3 regions of the Clostridium malenominatum genome follow, and region 3 is predicted to be linked to each of the others. Evidence: riboswitches for the same ligand, from Rfam matches in the RefSeq annotation. Region 3 holds a riboswitch; each other region holds the start of a gene.
What was found. A riboswitch is a leader RNA that binds a small molecule or an ion and turns the genes downstream of it on or off. The one in region 3 is predicted to bind cyclic di-AMP.

Region 1: another riboswitch for cyclic di-AMP. It lies ahead of ABDZ69_RS15810 (hypothetical protein); the one in region 3 lies ahead of ABDZ69_RS14935 (LysM peptidoglycan-binding domain-containing protein).
Region 2: another riboswitch for cyclic di-AMP. It lies ahead of ABDZ69_RS02900 (C40 family peptidase); the one in region 3 lies ahead of ABDZ69_RS14935 (LysM peptidoglycan-binding domain-containing protein).

What each region holds. Positions count from the first base shown of each region.
Region 1 covers NZ_BAAACF010000012.1:43,379-45,649, reverse strand. Annotated here, with positions in the region: gene ABDZ69_RS15815 (hypothetical protein) at 1-148, shown strand, start outside; gene ABDZ69_RS15810 (hypothetical protein) at 226-1,047, opposite strand; cyclic di-AMP (ydaO/yuaA leader) riboswitch at 1,052-1,174, opposite strand; gene ABDZ69_RS15805 (heavy metal translocating P-type ATPase) at 1,388-2,271, shown strand, end outside.
Region 2 covers NZ_BAAACF010000001.1:581,490-583,760, reverse strand. Annotated here, with positions in the region: gene ABDZ69_RS02905 (hypothetical protein) at 1-213, opposite strand, end outside; gene ABDZ69_RS02900 (C40 family peptidase) at 312-923, opposite strand; cyclic di-AMP (ydaO/yuaA leader) riboswitch at 925-1,073, opposite strand; gene ABDZ69_RS02895 (lactate utilization protein) at 1,223-1,864, opposite strand; gene ABDZ69_RS02890 (GNAT family N-acetyltransferase) at 1,881-2,271, opposite strand, start outside.
Region 3 covers NZ_BAAACF010000006.1:114,233-116,503, forward strand. Annotated here, with positions in the region: gene ABDZ69_RS14930 (S41 family peptidase) at 1-817, opposite strand, end outside; cyclic di-AMP (ydaO/yuaA leader) riboswitch at 956-1,080, shown strand; gene ABDZ69_RS14935 (LysM peptidoglycan-binding domain-containing protein) at 1,085-1,849, shown strand; gene ABDZ69_RS14940 (DUF3137 domain-containing protein) at 2,006-2,271, opposite strand, start outside.

The sequences.
Region 1 (2,271 bases), on a different contig from region 3:
ATCTACAATGGTAAATAGTTTTTTACCTTATTTAAATAAAGATATGAAAGAAAAATTGAAAAATATAAGTATAGACAAGATTTTTAAAGAAATTAGTGGAATACCTTTTGATGAAGCATTGGAAAAATTAAATTCAGTACTATCATAAAGTAAATTAAGCCTCTATAATACACTCTTGTATTATAGAGGTCTTTTGATTAGTATAGCCGTAACCGTAAAAAAATTTTATTTTCCAGCGGCTTTTAAAATAGCAGCTTGATGTTGAGGATCTTGTCTATTATCTTTATGTCTTGTACTATTTAAGAAGTGTATATCTATTACTCCACTCATTCCATTGTTCTTAACAGCATCTAAATTTTCCCCTGTTCCATAACCGCCTGAACGATTGCTAACAGTTGTTACTGCTGGTGCTGAATCAACTCCAGCATGAGGCATAGCTGTCATTGATGCAGCTATTTTTCTTCCATTAATATTAATTATAACGGGCCTTCTTACCCAAGAAAAACCACCCCAGATGCTTTTTATAATGTTCGTATCTGATATAGTTAAAGCCTCACCATCAATATGGTTTGTCCCAAAAGTTCTCTTAATATTAAAATATTTACCAGTACCTAAATCTGTAACTCGTACATTAGTACTTATAGGTATTATGCTTTGTACTTGTTTCCAATCTAATAACTCACCATATTTGGAGGCATTGGCATTGTTTGAGGTATTGCTATTATGTAGGTTCTTTTGAGAAGAAATTGATAGACCACCTCTAGATGGTGATTGTGTTGATTTTGTATTTTTCTTAGGTGTACTGCTTGGACTTGAAGTTTTCGCATCAGCTTGTTTTGTATCCTCGACTTTTTTAGAATGCTCTATTTGAGGTTGAATAGCATCACCTGTGATGTCTGTACTTTGCTCTAAGGATTTGCTCTCACTTATAGACGAGTTTGATGCAATAGGTGTCTTTTGCTTTGTGCTTAGTTTAGTTGACAGTACATTGGAAGCGCCAATAGTCAGAACTAAAGAAGCTGCTAATGTTACAATAATTTTTTTCATTATTTTTACTCCTCACTTGTGCCTACGAGGTTAGTTGACGGGTTCGGAAAGAGGATTTCCCTACATATTTAATGATTCACCCCAATGATATTCCCCCGCTGTCAATGACATTCGGCAAAATTTATATTTTGTTCAATAAAAATTATACATAAAACTATAAAAAGTAGATACAGGTAATATATTCAATGGTTTTTTCTAGGGTATTTATAAGATATTTATTTATAGGAAATATTTTATAGTTGTATTGACAATATAGTATAAACTACATATAATGAACATATGAATACTTATTCATATGTTCATGTGTATGAGTGAGAGATAATAGTTTGGGGGAAAAATTATGAGCAAAGAAATTAAAAAACCTAATGTAAATATAAAACCGTTACAAAGTAGTTCTAAAGCTAATGTTAAAAAAGAGTTTATATTAGAAGGACTTGATTGTGCTAATTGCGCTAATAAAATAGAGAAAAAGCTTAATGAATTAGATGGTATTAACTCTGCTAATGTTAACTTTGCCACTAAAACATTAATTTTAGAAATTGAGGAAATTAATAGGTCAAGGGAGCTAATAGCTGCAACAAATGATATTGTTAAAAGCATAGAAGGGCATGTTAATGTAAAAGAAAAGCAATTCAATAAAATATTAAAAAAAGAATTACTGCTTGAAGGACTTTGCTGTGGTAATTGTGCTGCTAAAATAGAAAGAGAGTCAAATAATATAGATGGTGTAAAATCTGCTGTAGTGGATTTTGTATCTACAAAGCTTATCATAGAAATGGACAATCTTTCTAAGAAAAATCATATTGTAGAAAAAGTTAAAGAAATAGTTGCAAGGATAGAACCAGATGTTAAAGTTATTGAAATGGAAAATGAGAAGAAGACATCAAAACATGAAAATCATGACCATGGACACGACCATGACCATGGAGAAGGTAATAAGGGGGAAATAATGAGATTTGCAGTTGGTGCAGCCCTCTTTGGAGTAGCCACTGCCTTTAAGTTTTCATTTGCTGTAGAACTAATACTTTATCTAATAAGTTATGTGATCGTTGGTGGAGAAGTTGTGTTGAGGGCATTGAAGAATATAAGAAGAGGGGAAATTTTTGACGAAAACTTCCTTATGAGTATAGCTACAATTGGTGCCTTTGCCATTGGTGAATTTCCAGAAGGGGTAGCAGTTATGCTGTTCTATCAAGTGGGAGAGATATTCCAAGGTATGGCTGT
Region 2 (2,271 bases), on a different contig from region 3:
ACCCTTTGTAAAAACTACTTCCTTATCCTTTTTATCATCATTAATTCCTATTTTATTTTCTTTTTCAGTGGTAGAAGTCTTATCTTTTATATTTTTTAGAATAACTCCTCCCGCGAAGACTAATGAAATCATGAATATAAACGTAATAATAAAAGAAATAGCTTTGTTTTTCTTTTTTCTTTTTATATCATATCTAGTGTATCTTATTTTCATCACCCCGTTTTAAAATATTATCTCTATAAATAATATTTATAACTTGGGATTTTTATGACACTAAAAAATAAACCCCACATAATTTGTGGGGCAAATAATTATCTAAGTATTCTTCTAGCACCTGCATATCTAGAAACATAATAACTTCCTGAAAGATCACTTATGGTAACTTTTCCACTTCCTGAAGAGGCATGAATAAATTGTCCTCCCCCTATGTATATACCAACATGGGATATACTACCATATGTATTAAAAAACACTAAGTCACCTGCTAACAATTCACTTTTCTTAACCGATTGTCCAACTCCGAACTGTGTTCCTGTATAGTGACCCATTCCTACTCCAAATGCAGCGTAAACATACTGAGTGAAACCTGAACAGTCGAAAGCTTTTGGTCCTGCTGCTCCCCATACATAGGGTCTACCTAAAAAATTATAGGCATAGGACACAACATCACTTCTTCCACTTCCACCTCTACTGTATGAAACCGACATTCCTGACGCCGAATTAGAGCCCTTTGACTCATCATTTTTCTTTGGAACTATTATAACTTTGTCTGTTTTCACTGTAGCTGATCTTACTGCCATTCCTTTGCTGTTTAAATCAATAGTTGCATCTGCTTTTACAAAATCTACTCTTATTATTGTCAATCCTAGAAATAATAGAAAAAACACTGCAATTGAACTTAACTTTTGTCTTGAAAAATTCATTTTCTTCCACCTTTCCTGCCTCCGAAGTTAGCTGACGGGTTCGGGCAAAGGTTACCCTACTTAGCAGTATTAATATATTGCTAAGATTAACCCCTTTTTAACTGGTTCCTCCGTACTTAAGATAATCTTAAGATTCAGCACCTCTTCCATTATAATTGAAATTGTAATATAAAGTCAACAATATTTAAGAAATTTTTAAGAATTATCTATTTATTTATAGAACTTTTATGTATTTTAATCGTATAACAATGTATTTTCATAAAAGAGGGTATTAAGCAGTACACTTAATACCCTTATAATTAATACCCTAATTCTTTACCAACAATTATTACTTTTATTCTTCCTTTAATTAGCTGTCTTTTTAAAACTACATAGGCACTGCATATTCTTTCGTCTGTAGTGCATTCAGCACAATATCCTAACTTAGCGCAAGTGGTGTTTTTATTAAGTCTTCTTGCATTCACAGGAGCAGCTAATGTTTTAATTCTAGTTTCTGCTTCCTCTAGATTTTTTACTATCTTATTAACTCCTGCTATTATAATTACTTGATCAGGACCAAACATCATTGCTGCCACTCTATTGCCTCTCCCATCAATGTTATATAGCTCACCTGATTCAGTCAAAGCATTTGTACTACAAATATAGGTATCTGCTGAAATAGCATCCCTATATAGTTTCTTTAGGTCCGCTGGAGATAATTCCTCATCATATCTATCTAAAAAATTATATTCTCCACTTCTTAAGTAATCAATGACTCCTGTTTCAAACAAAGTCATTGAGCCACCAACTGTAACTGTTGAATTTTGTTTTAACAATTCCTTTAACTTTTCTTTTAACTCTACTTCATCTTTAACATAATATCCTTCCATATTATTTTTCTTTAATCCTTCAATAGTCCTTTGAACTTTCTTCTCTAAATACCATAAAAGATTCTTGTCCACTCAAATCCCCTCCAAATTATTTTTTTAAAATGAGCATATCCATTTGTTTGCCATTTATGTCATAATAATTTTTAGAAACTCTTTTAATTTTGTATCCGTTTTTTTTAAGAAATTCTATGGTTCTGAAACTATCTCTCATAACTGTTGTATAAAAATACTCTATATTATATTCTCTATTTAAATAACTATTAACCTCATCAATTACTCTACTTCCAATACCTTTTCCTCTATATTCATAATCTATCATTAAACACCATATCCAGGCCTCTGAGGGGTTTTTAAATTCCACTCTTCCTTTCAGTATACCTATGGTCTTGTTTTCAAACTGTATTTTACTAAAAAATTCATTTTCACTTATATAATATTCTAAAAATCTATCGTACAATTCGCTTACTTCTATGGGATAT
Region 3 (2,271 bases):
CAATAAAAGGATCTAATAATCTAGAGTCTCCACCAAAATTATTTCTAAAATCAATAATAAGCTTTTCTACATTTTTTTCTTCTATGAATTTAATTAATTTGTCACAGAAATCATAGACATTTATTTCATCCATATTTCTGCAAGCATTATATTTAAAATATACTGTTTTTAAATTCTCTAAGTATTCAAACCAGTAATATTTATCTGAGCTTTTTTCACATAAAGTCAGATTGATTTTATCAATGGATGATAATTTTAATTTTTCTCTAACCTCTTTTATTGATAGAGGGCTAATTTCTAATGTTTTCTCTATTCCATTTTTGTCTTCACATGTAAGCTCTAAACTTCCGAAATCATCTATAATTTCTAAGCCATATAAAATTTCTACTGCAGGTAAAAACTTAGGTAGTTGAGATTTTAAAAGCCATTGATTTTCATAGGACACAATTTCGCTTAAAATATTTATAATCTCTTCTATCTCTATATTATTTATACGAGTTATTCTACAATTTAGCATTTCTTTATATTCTTCAAGAGTATGAGTTACATATATTCCATCCTTAAACCAGTATAGTTCCATGGGATACAATAACCTTACTGGCAAACTAAGGGAGGTATGAGCGTCTCTAAAGGATGCAACAATTTTCCCTAAGTTTACTGCAATCTCATAGCTATCGTGATTATCTATATTATTTTTTAATCCTTCAATTTCCTCATAAAATTCTTCTTCTTTCTTATAGAAAAATAAATTTTTATGCCTTTTAGGAAGTTCTAAGGCTAATTCTTCAATATCTTCTATCCATTTATCCTTTGTCATAATTATATTCTCCTTTTTGCCTATTTTCCGCTTATTCTACCTAAATATTATATCACCTAATAGACCACAATTAACCTAAGTTACCAAAATTCCACCATGGACATGTCTCCTAACCCTTTGTTAAAATGGCACTAGTTCATAAAAACTACGCCGAATCTTCTTATGAAGTACCGGGGATACTTTTGGGGTGAATCTCACATTGTAGTAGGGTACCTCTGACCCGAACCCGTCAACTAACCTGGGAGGCAATTTAGAGGAGGTTTATTAATGATGAAAAGAAAATCTTTAAAAACATTTCTAACTGCGCTAGGTTTAACACTAACCTTATATAGTCCAGCATTTGCAGGAAACTATACTGTAGTTTCTGGTGACTCTCTATACAAGATAGGAACGGTTTTTAATACCACATCAAGCAATTTAATGGCAAGTAATAATATTGCAGGAAGTAATATTTATCCTGGACAAGTACTAAAAGTTCCTTGTGAAACTTACACTGTAAAAAGTGGTGATAGCTTATATTTAATCGCTAAAAAATATGGTATAAGCTTGTATGATTTGAGAAAAGCAAATAATAAATGGAACGATACACTTTATATTGGACAAGTTCTTAATGTACCTAAGACAAACTCTAATGTAGGTACTTCAGCAGTTAATCCAGTTATAAAATATACTGCTGCTGATTTGGATCTTTTAGCAAGACTTGTAACAGCAGAGGCGCAGGATCAACCTTATAATGCCCAAGTAGCTGTAGCAGCTGTTGTAATAAATAGAGTAAAAAGTTCACAGTTCCCAAATACCATTTCTTCTGTAATTTATGAAAAAAGCAATGGATACTACCAATTTTGCCCTGTTTCAAATGGTTGGATAAACAAACCTGCTACCGAAACTTCTAAAAAAGCTGCTAAAGAGGCTTTATCTGGGGTAGACGCAAGCAAGGGTGCTTTATACTACTTTGACGATAGTGCTACAAATAAATGGATATGGTCTAGACCTATGACAGCTCGAATTGGTAATATGATTTACGTGAAATAAAATTGCAGGGCAATTTTATTTAGTTTTTTAGATAATTAGTTTTATAGTTGTGGTGGAAATCCCCTTGGGGGGATTTCTTTTCTATGAAATTCCTTATAAGGAATTTCCACATTAACTAAAACACTAAAAACTATTTAAAAATTGCTCTGCAATTTTTTATAATTCCACATTTGGATTTTTTCTTTGAATTATTTCTAAATCAGCCATTCTATTTAATATAACTTCAAATAGCTTAAATATACTTTTTAAAGTTTCTATATCCTTTATGACTCCACTACCTGTAAATTCTAATATGGCTACATCTTCTGGATATTTAGGACCGAGAAATCCTCCACTTTCTTTTATCTCTAGATTTATTCTATCTTGTGCTTGTATTAAATTTCTAACTTCTGTGATAGACAATATATTCTTTATAGATTCTT